DNA from 2 places in the Clostridium sp. Marseille-Q7071 genome. Region 2 is predicted to be linked to the other one. Evidence: riboswitches for the same ligand, from Rfam matches in the RefSeq annotation. Region 2 holds a riboswitch; the other holds the start of a gene.
What was found. A riboswitch is a leader RNA that binds a small molecule or an ion and turns the genes downstream of it on or off. The one in region 2 is predicted to bind cobalamin.

Region 1 (8,372 bases), 270 kb from region 2:
ACTAACTGGCTTACATGATTGAATTTTTAGAGCTGGTGATTGAGGTGGAATTGAACTAGTCATTATTTCACTTAATCTAATAAACACAACATCACCTTTTGCAAAATTGCCTTCTTTAACTTCTTTACCTTCACAATCTAAAATTTTAGTATCTGGTCCAACTATAGCTATTAATTTTTCTTTATATACCTTCTGTCCTTTTATGTATCCTTCTGCCAATACCATAGTATTTCCCTGATTATCTTTATTAACTTCTAAAACTTCACCCATAAATATTGGTCCTCTATGTTTTTCTCTAGCCATTACAGGAATACCTATAGAAACAATAAAAAGAGCAACTAAAGCTGATATTATTATATTCTTCATCTTCATAATTTTAAATACCTCCTTATATACTTTATACAAAATTATCTTTCGCTATTAATAAAATATTATTCTTTATATACTAAAATACTTTTTTAAATAATATTATATTTTTAAATTTATAGTTTCTTCAACACAGAAGTTTTTTAATTATTTGCAAAATGTTATTATTATAATAATTACTAAATCATGGAGGATGGTATATGTTTAATAATATTAAGGTTATATATTTTGACATGGGAAATACTCTTTTACATTTTCATTACGGTGATTCTGATGAAGAGAAAGATATGGTCGGACTTTACAAATTAACTCAATATTTAAATAAATTTCACTCTAAAATAAGCTTTGAAGAAGTCAGAACGGGATTTTATAATAAATGGATGAGCATTATGAATTTAAGAAAAGAAAATCTTATAGAATATCCTATTGAAGGATTTTTAAATGAGTTTCTTAAAACCTATGATGTAAATCTTACAATTAACCAGTGTATTGAAGCAATACATATATTTTATAATGAATATAAAAAACAACTCCACTTTGAAGAAAACCTTCATGAAACACTAAGTGAAATAAGAGAAAAAGGATATAAAGTTGGTGTAATTTCTAATACTTGTTATTACGATGAGGTTATGATTGATTGCTTTAAAATTTCAAATTTGTATGAATTAATTGATGATTTCACCTTTAGCTATTCTCTAAAATTATGTAAGCCAAGAGAGGAAATATTTAAAAAAGCCTTAAAAAAAATGAATGCATGTGAAAAAGAGGCTATTATGGTAGGTGATAATTTAAAATGTGATATTAAGCCAGCCTTAGATTTAGGTATGAAGACTATATGGTTAAACAAAAATCAAAGTAAAAATCCTACAGAAATAAAACCACATATTATAATTTCTAATTTACATGAAATAAATGAGTTTATATAATCAATTCACAATTAAGAATTGATTAACTGTAGCGGCGAACACTGTTCGCCATATATTGCTGAATAAATATTAAATTATAAGGCACAAAGTGTAAATTGGCATTGCTAAAGCCCTAAGGTGCAGTAGGCAATAACACTATATACCTCTTATTGAACAGTATTATAATTATATTACTTATCTCTAAAGTTTTAATACAAATTAACTGATTTTGGCTCCAAGCTATACTGCACCTCAGGGGAACCCTAAAGGACTTCACTACTGTTCCCCAGAGGTGGAATATACATTTAAGAAATTATTTTGATTAAAAATAATTTCAACCATAATTGTCAATTTCCCATTGTCCATTGTCAATTGTTTAAAGTTGTGAATTGAAATACTCAAGTATGTAATTACATTGAATTATAAAGTTAATTTTCAATATAGTTTTTTATCTATATGTCCATATCTCTCATTTCAATTTCAGTACCTTCCGGCGCTTTAATTTTAAATAGATATCCATCTTCAACTTTATAAATTTCTTTTCCATCTTTAATCTTGAAATTGTTATAACCTAACTTTTTTATTCTATCAAATTCTTTTTGAATATCATCAACTAAAAAACACATATGTACTATTCCTTCGTTTAATGAACTCCAGCTATTTAACTTTTCTCCCTTTCTACCAGTTTGCAATTCAATCATAAATGTTCCTAATCTCAACCAAGTATTAAAATCTCTGCTATGAAAATTTGCTGTTTCTGTAACTAATTCAAATCCTAAAATCTTAGTGTAAAATTCAAGTGATTCTTTATACTTTTCTGTTTGAATGCAGACATGATGCATCATCTTTATGCTCATAATATATTCCCCTTTGTACATATAATTAAATAATGTTTTCTATTAAATTATATAGGATATTGATATAATTTCAAATAATTATAATTCCTATATATTGATGAAAAACTTAAATAAATTTAATAAAGAAAAAAACCGTGGTCACCCACGGGAAAAAATTTTTTTATTATATCAGAAGGGAATACTAATTGTGACTTAGCTATCAACATACTAAGTCACACTTAATATCTATGATAATATTAAAGATTATTAGCTTTTAATTAAAATAATTTTATGAGATTATTCCTTGCAATATTTCTTCCATTATAAATCTCATTCCATTAAAACCAACCAGTGGTTTTCTATCATATATAAGTATTTTTTTCACATTTGGACTACTAATTTGTATTTTTGAGGATGCTTCATTTAAACTATAAATAAATTCTCCATCCCCTAATAGTAGGTTAGTCTTACTATTTATTAGTTCGTTTTTCTTACTCTCTGTAGGGTTTACATATAGCTTTCTTTCTATCTTCTCATTAAGCTTTATATATTCGCCTTTTAAATTGTGGTTTATTACTACAGATTCTACTTCAAGCCCTAATTCTTCCTCTACAAATCTACTCATTCCATTTACAACATCGTAATATCCAGTAACTAAACACTTAGTATTATTTATTACCTTTCTTGTATGATGTTTAAATCTTACAAGAGCTTCTCTACATTTAATCTTACTTTTTTCTAAATAATCACTATTGCATTTTATTCCTGTTAACTTTTCTATGGATTCAATAAAATTCAAAGTACCACTGGTTCCATAAAGGCATGGGGTTATATATTCCATATTATATTTTTTCTTTAGTATTTTTGAAGCATCTATTCCTTCAGATCTTACAACTATGTTAAAGCTTGCTTCAGAAGCTTTTTTTATTTTTTCAATAGAACTTCCATTTGTAAATATTGTGTGTATTTTCATTCCAAAGCCCTGTAACATAATTTCTTCTATTTCTAATAAATCACTATTAAAATTATAGTAATCTGGAGTAAATCCAATTACATTATAAGTCATATACTTTTTCTCCTTAGGAGGCTCTACAATTTTATTACAGAGCATTTTCAATGCTTCTCTTATACCTAAAGAAAAATCTCCTTTTGGTTTTCCAAAATATAGGGGGATGACTTTTCCTTCTAGTTTACCATCCATCTTAAGAAGAAAATCTTCTCCATCAAATCCAATAATTGAACATAGAATTGATGGGGCTACGAAAATAATCTCGGGTTTTCTATCATCATATATTTCTAAAATTCCTTTTTTAAGCGGTTCTATGTCTCCAGAAATAACTTGAGATTCATCTAATTGACAACAATAAACTTCTCCTTCTCTATCAACATTAAATTTTTCATATATGGAATTTAAATAATGGGCTGTACTTATAGCTCCATACTCCACAATTATGCTATTTTTAATGTTTAAAAGTGTCCATAAAAAACCCATTCTAAAGTTAGGTAACGGTAAAAAACTATTATTCATGTCTATCCCCCTTTACAATTTTATGACTCTTTCTATTTTAAAAAACTTACTACCAAAGATAAATCTCATATATTAATTGAATCATAAATATTTTTATAATCTTAAATTCAATCTATGCTATATTAATAAGATTTTAAGTTATGATTTTAAAATATACGTAAAAAAACTTCTCAACCACAAGGATTAAGAAGTTATACGCCAATATAAATATACATCAATTATGTATATTTAACAATTCCAAAATAACACTCACCATCTCTCGTAGTTTAACTGTGTTTAGATATAGGCAGGTCTTCTGGCTAAAGAATCAACACTTTCCTACCCTTCCCAAACAAAAGTTCAGTGGCACAACTAGGAAAATTCCTCTCTTACAGCGACGGGATCGCGTGGGATTTACACCCAACTTCCCTTTTAATCAATTAAAATATTTACTTTAATTGAACCTAATCTATTCTATTTACTTTTCAACATTTAAAATGTTATCATAATTCAAAATATTTTTCAAGTAGCAAATTATAATATTTTTCTCTATTTTAAAAATATATTAAATAACTTATGAAATTTTCATAATGAAAAGTAGAGAAATACCCTATCAGTAATTTTTTATGATATAACTTTTTACTAAACTCATTCTACTTTTAAAAAATATATCTTATAAATTAAAAATAATGATATAACTCTTTCAAATAATATTAACAAATATTATATTTAAAAATAAAGTACTAGATAAATCTAGCACCTTATTTTTCTACTACTTCTGCTTGTTTTAATGTGTAACTTTTTTTAAATTTCTTAAAACATATAAATGATACTATTAAACTTATGCTTTCAGCAAAAGGTACTGTTAACCATACACCATTAATCCCAAAAATTTTAGGTAATATCATAAGTCCTATTAAAATAAATATAATACCTCTACTAATAGAAACTATAGATGATGCTCTGGCGTTTTCAATTGATTGGAAATAGGAAACCATAGAGATATTGCATCCCATAAATATGAACGCCATGAAATAAAGTTTTATACCTCTTACAGCCATAGTCATTAATTCAGTGTTCTCATTATTAAATAAAGAAACTATAAATTTAGGGAAAATTAAACCTATAGAATAAAATATTATTCCAAATATTCCTGCTGTTACAATAGCTAATTTCAAAGATTTATAAACTCTTTTTTCTTTTCTAGCACCATAATTTATACTTATTATTGGCTGTATTGCTTGTGCTATACCATAAAATATAGCTGCACAAATTAATGAGATATTAGCTATTATACTATAGGCAGAAACCCCTATAGAACCTACTAATCCCCAAATAACATTATTAAAAGCAAATATTATCATTGCATTTGACATTTCCATTATAAAACTTGGTGTACCATTTTTAAATATTCTAGTTATAGTATGAATATTTAATTTAAATTTATTAATTTTTACTTTTAAAGTATTATTACCTTTTATAAAGTGAAGACTTAATAAAAGTAAAGTTATTGTTGGAGAGCAAACTGTAGCTGTTATTGCACCTTTCATTCCCCATCCTAATTTCATTATAAATATATAATCTAGCACTACGTTTGAAAGATTACCTATTAGCACACTCCACATAGCAAGCTTTGGATTTCTATCATTCCGAACAAATACTGATAGCATTTGAGATAATATAAATGCAAAACTAAACATCATTAATAGTCCTAAATAATCTTTAACTAGTGGAAATATTTCTTCTGTAGCTCCTAAAAAATAACATAATTTATCAACGAATACTACACCAAAAACAGTAAATAAAAGTCCTAGAAATATACTTATTACAACAGAAGTTGTAAATATTTCATTAACCTTATCATACTCTTTTTGCCCCATAGATACAGAAGCTGCTGTAGCTCCTCCAATTCCTAATAAAAGTCCCACAGCACCTAGTACATTATACATTGGAATAGCAATACTAAGAGCTGCCAATCCCTCACTTCCTACTCCACGGCCAATAAATATAGTATCAAAAAGTATATTTAAAGATATTCCAAGCATACCAGCAATACTTGGAATTAAATATTTAATAAATATCTTTTTTATATCATCATTTAATAAATCTGCTCTCTTGCTCATATTATTACCTCCCCTTAAAATAAAATTGCAACTAAAGGTTATTTTAAAGGTTATAGTAGCTATAATGTCAAGAGTTTTTAATAGGAATTTGTATTTCTTTTATATATTCCCCTTTATAATCGGAAAAAGCACTATCTATTATAGTTATTAATATACCGTCACCTATAACTTCTAATTTATTATCTTTTATATATCTCATCAATTCTTCATAATATTTTCCACATTCATCATTATCTCCATTATATGCAATAGTGGCATATTTACCTTTATGTAAAATATTTAGATGTTCTCCATTTATTATATCTTCCTCAAATATTAATCCTACGGTTTTACAATGATTATAGTTACCTTTTTCTATATCTTCCTTTGACGTAATACATGCTATTACTCCATTAAAGAGTGAAAGATCATCTTTAAGTATTTTATATAGTTCTTTCAAACCATACTCAAAATCTATAGTGTCAATATGATGTTCTAAATTAAAATATGATATTTTTCTAGATTTTAGCTCTCTAATAGAGCATTTATAAGCACTATCATCATTTTGATAACTTTCAATTAGTTCTACCCTACTTCTTATACTATTTAAATGTTTATTAAGGGTTTCTATTTCTCTTATTATCATTTTTTCCTGATGTTTTAATAACTTTATCATGGAATTTAAATCTCTATCATGGAAATAATCTTTTATTTCCTCTAATGGAACCCCTAATTTTTTAAAGAATAGTATTGAATCCAAGGTAGCAAACTGCTCAATGTCATAGTATCTATACTTATTTTCATAATCTATATGTTGAGGTTTAAAAAGGCCTATTTTATCATAATATCTTAGGGTTTGTGCGGATATATTATGAAGTTTAGCCATCTCACCTATTAAAACCTTATTTCTCACAAGCATCCATCCTTTCAGAATATTTTTTATTTAATGTTGGTATCTAAAATAATAAGCTAAAGATTTTATATATTTTATATAGAAAAAGCCTTGTCATAAAAACAGACAAGACCTTTAAACATTATATTGTGCTAACTTAGAAAATACATGATGGACAACACATACATCATTTAGTGTATTGTTTTGCTCTTTTTATAAGTTTGCCATATAAATAAACATCATGTGCATCAAAATGTTCTACTGTAAACATTTGAGTTTCAAACCATTCTACATCAGTATTCTCGTCTGGCTTTACTACCAATTTCTCAAGTTCATTACATATAAGTATATATGCTATTGATAAATGCAGATGAGAACTGACATATTTTCCTCTCTTATTATGGCCAAAAACCGAAAGAATATCAATAGATGCAATTTTTTTAGATAGAGGAGCCATATTTAATACACCAGTTTCTTCTCCTGCTTCCTTAATAGCTACATGTAATAAATCTGAATCACCATCAGCATGTCCACCTGTCCATGCCCATACGCCACGAATATTATGGTGAATCATTAATACTTTATCTAATGATTCATTCATTAGAAATCCTGAACTTGTAATATGTGCAATCTCATTTGTCCTTAGCAAAACATTATCTCTATACTGGTCAATATAATTCAAAATTATTTTTTTGTCGTTATATTCCTGCTGGTTATCTGGTATGAACTTAACGATTTCCTCTATAAAATCCATCCTTTCTGTACCTCCAAAATTATGTACAATGTAAAAACTATTACTTCATACTTACAATGTACAACGTCCCATATGTATATTCAATCCACCTAGTAAAATCCCTTTGTATTAGCCCTTTTTTGAATTAAAAACTCTCCTTTAAGGTTATATATATTCATGTATCACTGCACAATACTGTCCTTCTGGTGAACTCTTACCCTTAGGTGCTATTTTACCACTTCTACTTTCATCTTTATTTAATATGTTAGAATATTCCATAAACCCTCTTCCTAAATTCATATATGTATGTTTCATAATTAAAATTATCTTCTAAAAAATTATACCATATTTAACTAAATATACATCAATATATTTAGTTAATATGGTATATTTTTTAGAATTTTCTTTCAATTTAAATTACTATTTATCTGGATTCAGTGTCCTTAATTTTAGATAAGTTTCTTTGCCACTTGCCCAATTTTTTAAATTAATTAACCGTTCACCATTATCTCCATGCTCTTCATTATTAAAGACCTCTTGCAGTCCTTCGCAGGGCAGCTGTGAACAATGTCCACAATGATTATATCCCTTATCAATTGAGCATTTTGCAATTGAACATTCTCCCCAGAAGGGCTTACTTTCACAACCTTGACAGCCTGGACAGTTTGTTTTTTCCTTCCATTCACATACTCCACAATAGGCACCACACATTCCAATCATTTTTTTATCCATATATGATTCCCCATTCTTATTTTGAAAAATATTTTATTGAAAAAAAATTTCTCCTATATAATAAATCATAAAATTTTCATTTAATTTATTAAAGATTTTCTCATAACAAAATATCTCTAAAACTGCTAATTAAGAAATCTTAAATCATCGAATATATTGTCAATCCAAACTTGAATATATTTCGTTTCAAATTTTAATATGCAGTATTCAGGATCATTAATTCCAAGTGGGAAATGTTCTATAAACCAGTCTTGCCAAAGTTCTTCCTTTATATTTTTATCTTCTATAATGGTAATATC
Region 2 (8,372 bases):
AAATAAAAGATTACATAATAAAATTGAAGAAATAAAAGTTTCTAAAGAAACTCTAACAAAAGAAAATGAAAATTTACAAATTGAAGTACAAAATAAACAAAAAAATTATGAACAAGCACTTTCAAAAGTTAAAATTGCTTATTTAACTTTTGATGATGGTCCATCTAAGCATACTAAAAATATTTTAGACACCTTAGATAAGTATAACATTAAGGCTACATTCTTTGTAAATCATAAAGATGGTATGGATGATTTATATAAAGAGATTGTTAATCGTGGACATGTTTTAGCAAATCATACTTCTTCTCATAATTACAGCAAAGTTTATCGTACAAAAGAAAGTTTTGTAGAAGACGTACAAAAACTCGATAATGAACTCAAAACAATTACGGGAAAAGAACCTTCTAAAATTTTAAGATTTCCGGGTGGTTCAAATAATACAATAAGTTTAAACTATAATAATGGTGCAAATTTCATGAAGGAATTAGCTCAGCATATGACTGATTTAGGCTACACCTTCTATGATTGGAATGTAGACTCAATGGATGCAGCCACCTTTAGACAAGATAAAAATATAATTGTTAATAGAGTATTAGAAGATGCTAAATATGTTAAGCACGCCAATATATTAATGCATGATTTAGATCCAAAAGACACTACGCCAGAAGCACTTCCTGAAATAATTGAAGGATTGAAAGCTCAAGGCTTTATATTTGAATCACTAAACCATGAATCACCTAAAGCACAATTTACAGAAGTTATTGAAAAGAAATAATTTAAGCCCCAATATTGGGGCTTTCTTAGTTTTAATTATTTAATATGTTTTTTAATTCATTTATATCTGTTATAGGAGTTTTACAATTGTAATTTTCACATACATAAATAGTAGTTTTATTATCTATCATCTCTTTTGAATCTAAAATCATGTTGCTTTCTTTTCCTCTTAAAGTTACCAAAGTAAAAGGATTATATTTATTATTTATCTCCTTTAAAATACTATCAATTTCTTCTTTCTTATCTCCTACAATAGTTATTTCTCTTACACTATATTCTCTATACATATAAGCTATTACTGAAAATAAATAATACATAGGATTTTCCTTTATTTTTCCTCCAAAGACTTTAAAGTTTTTATCTACTATATCTATATATTTATCCTTCCCTGTAATATAATAAAGCTTTAAAAGAGCTAATGAGGCTACTCCATTTCCGGAAGGTATAGCTCCATCATAGATTTCCTTAGGTCTTACAATTAATTCCTCATCATCACTACCATATAAGAAGAATCCTCCATTTTCTTCATCCCAAAATAGTTCTATCATTTCATTACTTAATTCTATTGCACTTTCTAAATATTCTATTTTAAAAGTACTTTCATAACATTCTATAATAGCCCAAATTAAGAAAGAATAGTCATCAATAATACCTTTGTGCGCTCTATGTTTATCTCTATATCTAGTATATAAGCGCCCCTTTTCATCTATTAAATTATTTAAAATAAAGTTCAATGCTTTTTCGCTAAACTCTATATACTCTTTATTATCTAGGAGCCTTCCACCTAAAGCTAATGAAGTTATCATTAATCCATTCCAAGAAGTCAATATTTTATCATCTTTATGTGGATGAATTCTTTCATCTCTATAATTAAAAAGCTTTTTTCTTATAGTTTCTAATTGTTCTCTATATGGACTTAACTCTTTTAAATCTGTATCTATAAGGTTTGGTATATTGGCTCCTTCAAAGTTTCCATCACTTGTTATATCATAAAGTCTAGTATATAAGCTAAATTCTTCTTCATTTAATATATTTTCTATTTCTTCTAAACTCCATAAATAGAATTTACCTTCTACTCCTTCAGAATCAGCATCTTCCGCAGAGTAAAATCCACCTTCTGAAGAAACCATATCCCTTAAAACATAAGTAAATATATTATCTGCCACTTTTTTATAAAGTTCCTTTCCAGTTAGTTTATAAGCTTCTGCATAAGCCATGGCTAAAAGAGCATTATCATATAACATCTTTTCAAAGTGAGGAAGTAACCATCTTATATCTGTAGCATATCTAGCAAAGCCAAATCCTACATGATCAAAAATACCGCCTTTATACATTCCCTCTAAAGTTTTATCTATAATTCTTAGGACTTCCTCATCCTTATTCTTCTCATAATACCTTAATAAGAATAATATATAATGAGTGGTTGGAAATTTAGGTTCTTTTCCAAATCCACCATACTGTCCTTCAAAATGTTCTTTCAATTCATCTACTGCTTTATCTATAACCTCTCTACTTAAATTTCCTTCCTCTATATTACTAGAGTGATTTCTCATATAATTTAAGAGATTTTCGCTAGATTGTAATACCCTTTTATTGTCTTCTGTCCATAATTGATTTATAGAATTTAAAATTTCAATAATTCCTTTTATACCAAACCTGCTTTTTTTAGGAAAATATGTACCTGCAAAAAAAGGTTTTCTATCTGGAGTTGTGACTATATTAAGTGGCCATCCACCACTACCAGTATAAGCCTGACAAAAATTCATATATATACTGTCTATATCTGGTCTTTCTTCCCTATCAACCTTTATAGCAACGTAATTGTCATTCAATACCTTTGCTACTTCCTCATCCTCAAAAGATTCTCCTTCCATAACATGGCACCAATGGCAGGTAGAATAACCTATACTCAAAAAGATAGGTTTATTTTCCCTCTTAGCTTTTTCAAAAGCTTCTTCACCCCATGGATACCAGTCTACAGGGTTATAAGCATGCTGTAATAGGTATGGTGATTTTTCATTTATCAATCTATTTGCCTTTCTTACTTCTGTTTGTTCTTTTTCAGATAATGTCATTATATGCCCCTCCATTTTTTCATATTTTGTTTTAGTATTCCAACGTTTCAATCTGAGTATTCAGTAACATAAAAATGCCACATTATTCAAACTTCAATTACTTTAAACTCCTTGTAGATAACATTAAATACTATAGATAAACTACTTTTAAAATTAATGTATAACTAATATAGCTACACCCTTAAGTATTCTAATTTACAATTTCCAATGCAAAATTCACAATTAAGGTGGAAATTATTTTTAATCAAAATAATTTCTTTAATGGATTTTTTAACTAGTAATACTAATAACTTGATTAACCCCCATACAATGTTATGCTTATATTTGACATCATATATAACCTTTGATAAACACATATCTTTTGTTCAACTCCAATGAAAATTTTATAGAGCACTTTACCAAGGAATAATATACAAAACTTCTAATTCCAAACATAAAAATGAACCTTTTATTATGTCGCGACAATATATATATGAAAACATATTTAGAAAGGAAAGTTTAATTATACTGAAAGGAGGATTTACGTGAACATTGCAGATTTAAATGATCTTATTGAATTGCATGGTAAAGCCATCTATAGCTTTTGTCACAATCTTACGAAAAACCAGTCTGATACAGATGACTTATATCAAGAAACATTTCTGAAAGCGATGGAGTTGTGCCATAAAATTGATAAAGATAATAATCCTAAAGGATTTCTCATTTCCATTGCAATAGGGCTATGGAAAAACAATCGCCGTAAATATGCCCGGCGACAAAAAATAGCTCCAATAGAGAAACTTAGTGAAGATATAAACAATGGTTACGTATTCAAGGATACACTAACCCCTGAAAATATAGTTATATCCAATGAACTATGCATTATGATACGGACTGCAACAGATAAACTGGATAATAAATTAAAAATTCCTTTGTATATGTACTATACTGCAGAAATGTCAAATGAAGAAATAGCATCAGCACTAAAGATTCCGCTTGGAACCGTAAAAAGCAGGCTTCATAAGGCTCGAAGAGTCTTAAAAGGCAATTTAATGGAGGTTAGTAAATATGAAGAACTCTGAGCAATTAGATCAGCTGTTGAAGCAAGCTCTTTCTCCAACAGTTGAACCCAGTGAAGATTTAAATCAAAAAATTATAAACCAATTAAAGGAGAATAATATTATGAAACCAGTTTATAAAAAAAGGATATCCGTTGCACTAATCGCTGCTGCACTTACCCTTGCAATGTCTATAACAGCATTTGCTGCCTTACATCTTCTCAACTCAAAACAAGTTACTGAGCACCTTGGAAATCAAAAGCTTGCTCATGCATTTGACAGTAAAAATGCAATTAAAATAAACGAATCAGTCGTTTCAGGTGGATATAATTTTAATTTGCTTGGAATCGTATCAGGTAGAGGTTTAAGCGACTTTAGAAGTTCCGCAGAGGATATACATCCAGATAGAACCTACGCCGTAGTGTCAATAACAAAGCAAGATGGTAGTAAAATGCCTAATACCCAAGATGAAGAGTATGGTAAAGTTCCATTTTTTATTTCTTCTCTAATAAAAGGTCAAAAGCCATGGCTAGTTAACATAGCCTCTATGAATGGTGGATATAGCGAATTTGTAATTGATGGAGTTATGTACAGATTAATTGAATGTGACGATGTTGAAATGTTTGCCGACAGAGGACTTTATCTTTGCATAAGCACTAGCAGTTTCTATGATGTGAATGCTTTTAACTATAATGAAAAAACTGGTGAAATCACTCCTAATACTGATTACAATGGTGCTAACGCTCTATTCAACTTACCTCTTGATGTAACAAAAGCTAATAATAAAAAAGCTGAAAAATATCTACAAGAATTATTAAAATAAGCAAAAGTAAATTTTAAAACTAGTGAAAAAATAGCAGTTAATCGAGAAAAAATTTACAAATACTATTACAATAATCGTGTCCATAAAATATTAAAATCAGAAATCCGCTGCTATTCAATTATCAAGAGATACTAATAAATCAATTATTAGTAGGATATTAAAATTGTATTAACTTATGGTTATCCACAGGTGATAATATTCATCACCTGTAATTTACTTTAATATATTCTTGAATCTAATATACTACATCCCTAATTATAAAACATGTATTATCATTGGCTATCACATACATATCTCATCAGCATATTTACCTCATTTCATGAACATTACTCCTATTTTCTCAGATAATCTATTAACTCTATAAATTCTTATTATATTAAAATCATAATTAAATTAAATAATATAAATTACCCACTTCTGATTATTTAATAATTTTTTATGATAAAATGTCGAAAAATATTTGCTTAATGCAATTATTAATGCTAAAATGAGTGTGTAAAATCGAATAATTATGAAATAGGTTTAATAGATTTTTAATATCTATTGATTAAAAGGGAAGTGGGTTAAAATCCCACGCGGTCTCGCCACTGTAATAGATGAGTTCCTGCAATTATGCCACTGGGAAACTGGGAAGGCTGTAGGAATGTTGATGCTTAAGCCAGAAGACCTGCCTATTTTAATGTACTAATAACTCTACGAGCGATGGGGTGGTATAAATGTTTAAAAAATGTTTTTTGAATAAATAGCCCTTTAACTGTCGTTAAAGGGCTATTATTTATGAGGAAACAATTTATTTTATAGGAGGAAAAAATGAAAATAGCTATTGGGGTATGTGAAAAAATTAATGGAATATGTACAACCATGGGATGTTTTAAAGCTTTAAATAATAGAGAAAAACACTTTAGTACATATAAAAATGAAAATTTAGAACTTATGTCCTTCTTTACCTGCGATGCATGTTCGAATAATTCTGATAAAAATTTAATGAATATTGCTAAAAAATTAGAACAAGCAGGAGTAGAAAGACTTCATTTTGGTGTTTGTGTTGTTAGATGTGAAAGTCAAAGAACTAAAGAAATAAAGGCAATATTTGAAGAACATCATATAGAAGTAGTAGAAGGCACTCATTAAAAATATTAATAAATGTACAAGGGAGAGAAAAATTAGATGAAAAAGGTAATAAGCGCAATTTTAGTGGGACTTATGGTATTGGGAGCAACTGGATGTAGTAATAAAAATACAGAAACTACACCTAAAACAGAAAGTAAGGTAGAAGATAACAACAAACAATCTTCACATTATCCTGTTACAATTACAACTTATAATTATGCTAAAGAACCTGTAAAAGTTACATTTGAAAAATCACCTGAAAAGGTTGTTGCAGTATATCAAAATTCAATAGAGACATTACTAGCACTAGGATTACAAAATAAAATTGTTGCTGCTTCTGGATTAGATCACGATGTTAAAGAAGAATATAAGGATGCTTTTAGCAAAATAAAATATTATGAAAAAGTACCTACAAAAGAAGAAGTTATTGGTTTACAACCTGACTTCATATTGAGCTGGTATTCTCTGTTTGATGAAAAAAGACTTGGAGATGTAGGTTTCTGGCATGAAAGAAATGTAAATACATATATGTCTCAAAACAGTGGTGTTATTAGCCCAAATACACTACAAAATGAATATGATGATATTTTAAACATGGGTAAAATTTTTGATGTAGAAGACAAAGCTAATGAAATAGTTAACACAATGAAAAGTGAAATAGACAAGGCTAAAGATTTTGTTAAAGGCAAAGAGTCTGTTAAAGCAGTGATTTTAGAAGTACAAAAAGATGGTGTATATAGAATTTATGGAGAAGATAGTATAGGTGGAGACATAGCAAAACAAGTTGGAGCAGATTTAGTTGCAAAATCTAATGGTAAAATAGGAAATGAAGATTTAGTAAAACTTAACCCTGATGTAATTTTTACTGTTTATTATGGAGAAGCAATTGATAGAGATTCTGCATTAAAATCTATTATGCACAATCCTGCACTTTCAAGCGTTTCTGCTGTAAAATCAAAACGTGTTAATTCTATAATGTTAAGTGAAGTTTATTCTAGTGGTATAAGAACACTAGATGGTATAAAAACAATTTCAAAAGGATTATATCCTGAGTTATACGGAAATAAATAAAATGAAAAAAAATTGTAAAGATAATACACAAAATGGATTACTTAATGGAACACCTGCTTATATAGGTGTTTCCATTATACTTGTAATTATATTGTTTTTTTCTATTCTAATAACTGTAACTATGGGTTCTGTGGATATTTCCGTAAAAGATGTATATGAGATTATAATGTACAAACTATTTAGCATTGGAAATCCGGAGCTTTTATCAAGTGGCCCTGTATATGATATTGTTTGGTTTATAAGGCTTCCAAGAATTATTTTGGCAGTTGCTGTAGGCATAGGTCTTTCAGTATCTGGAGTAACCATGCAAGCAATTGTAAAAAATCCTCTAGCAGATCCTTATATATTAGGAATTTCTTCTGGTGCATCTCTAGGAGCTACATTAGCTATTATGCTTGGGGTAGGTATCTTTTTGGGTAGTAATTATGTAGGTATATGTGCTTTTATAGGTGCATTTGCAATATCAATACTGGTATTAACCCTTGCAAATGTAAATGGAAGAGCCAATTCAACAAAACTTCTTTTAGCTGGTATGGCATTAAGTACTGTGTGCTCAGCATTTTCAAGTTTTATTGTATATTTTTCTAATAATAAAGATGCTGCGCAAACTATAGCCTATTGGTTGATGGGAAGTCTTGCTGGTGCAAAATGGGAAAATATAATAATAATTTTTCCACTTGTAATATTGGCTACATTATTTTTTATTACCCAATATAGAACACTTAATTTGATGTTACTTGGTGATGAAGTTTCTATAACTTTAGGTACAGATTTACATAAGTATCGCCAACTTTATCTAATCATCATATCTATAATAATTGGGTTTATAGTATACTCGTCAGGAACGATTGGATTTGTAGGACTTATTATCCCACACCTTACAAGAATGGTATTTGGAACGGATCACAAAAGAATTATTATATTATCGGCATTGATAGGAGCTATATTTATGGTTTGGGCAGATGTACTATCTAGAATCATAATACCTGGGAATGAACTACCAATAGGAATATTGATTTCTATAATAGGTGCTCCAGTATTTATATATCTTATGGTAAGTAAGTCATATGGATTTGGAGGTAATGCTTAATGGAAGTAAAAACTTTAGATTTAGAAGCTCATTTAGGAGAAAATCATATCTTAAAGGGATTAAACATTCATGCAGACAGAAAGGAATTTGTAGGCATTATAGGACCTAATGGTAGTGGTAAAAGCACACTTTTAAAATGTATATATCGAACTTTAAAACCTTCTACAGGCGCTATATTTTTAGATAATAAGAATATCAAAGATTTTTCTATGAAGGAAAGTGCAAAAAAAATGGCTGTGGTGTCTCAACATAATAATTATAATTTTGATTTTTCTGTTTCAGACATGGTTTTAATGGGACGATCACCCCATAAAAAATTTATAGAAAAAGATAATGCTGAAGACTACAAAATTATGGAAGAGTCTTTAGCTAAGGTAGGTATGTCAAGTTAT

Region 1: another riboswitch for cobalamin. It lies ahead of ACWPW7_RS07820 (nitrogenase component 1); the one in region 2 lies ahead of ACWPW7_RS06670 (CGGC domain-containing protein).

The regions. Positions count from the first base shown of each region.
Region 1 covers NZ_CBCOPR010000001.1:1,683,461-1,691,832, reverse strand. The annotation lists gene ACWPW7_RS07835 (hypothetical protein) at 1-372, opposite strand, end outside; gene ACWPW7_RS07830 (HAD family hydrolase) at 567-1,292, shown strand; gene ACWPW7_RS07825 (VOC family protein) at 1,724-2,128, opposite strand; gene ACWPW7_RS07820 (nitrogenase component 1) at 2,397-3,635, opposite strand; cobalamin riboswitch at 3,903-4,097, opposite strand; gene ACWPW7_RS07815 (MATE family efflux transporter) at 4,376-5,737, opposite strand; gene ACWPW7_RS07810 (MerR family transcriptional regulator) at 5,805-6,629, opposite strand; gene ACWPW7_RS07805 (NUDIX hydrolase) at 6,796-7,362, opposite strand; gene ACWPW7_RS07800 (DUF3795 domain-containing protein) at 7,762-8,073, opposite strand; gene ACWPW7_RS07795 (pyridoxamine 5'-phosphate oxidase family protein) at 8,199-8,372, opposite strand, start outside.
Region 2 covers NZ_CBCOPR010000001.1:1,412,087-1,420,458, reverse strand. The annotation lists gene ACWPW7_RS06690 (polysaccharide deacetylase family protein) at 1-775, shown strand, start outside; gene ACWPW7_RS06685 (thioredoxin domain-containing protein) at 807-2,849, opposite strand; gene ACWPW7_RS06680 (RNA polymerase sigma factor) at 3,374-3,910, shown strand; gene ACWPW7_RS06675 (hypothetical protein) at 3,897-4,709, shown strand; cobalamin riboswitch at 5,211-5,398, shown strand; gene ACWPW7_RS06670 (CGGC domain-containing protein) at 5,520-5,840, shown strand; gene ACWPW7_RS06665 (ABC transporter substrate-binding protein) at 5,877-6,890, shown strand; gene ACWPW7_RS06660 (FecCD family ABC transporter permease) at 6,892-7,980, shown strand; gene ACWPW7_RS06655 (ABC transporter ATP-binding protein) at 7,980-8,372, shown strand, end outside.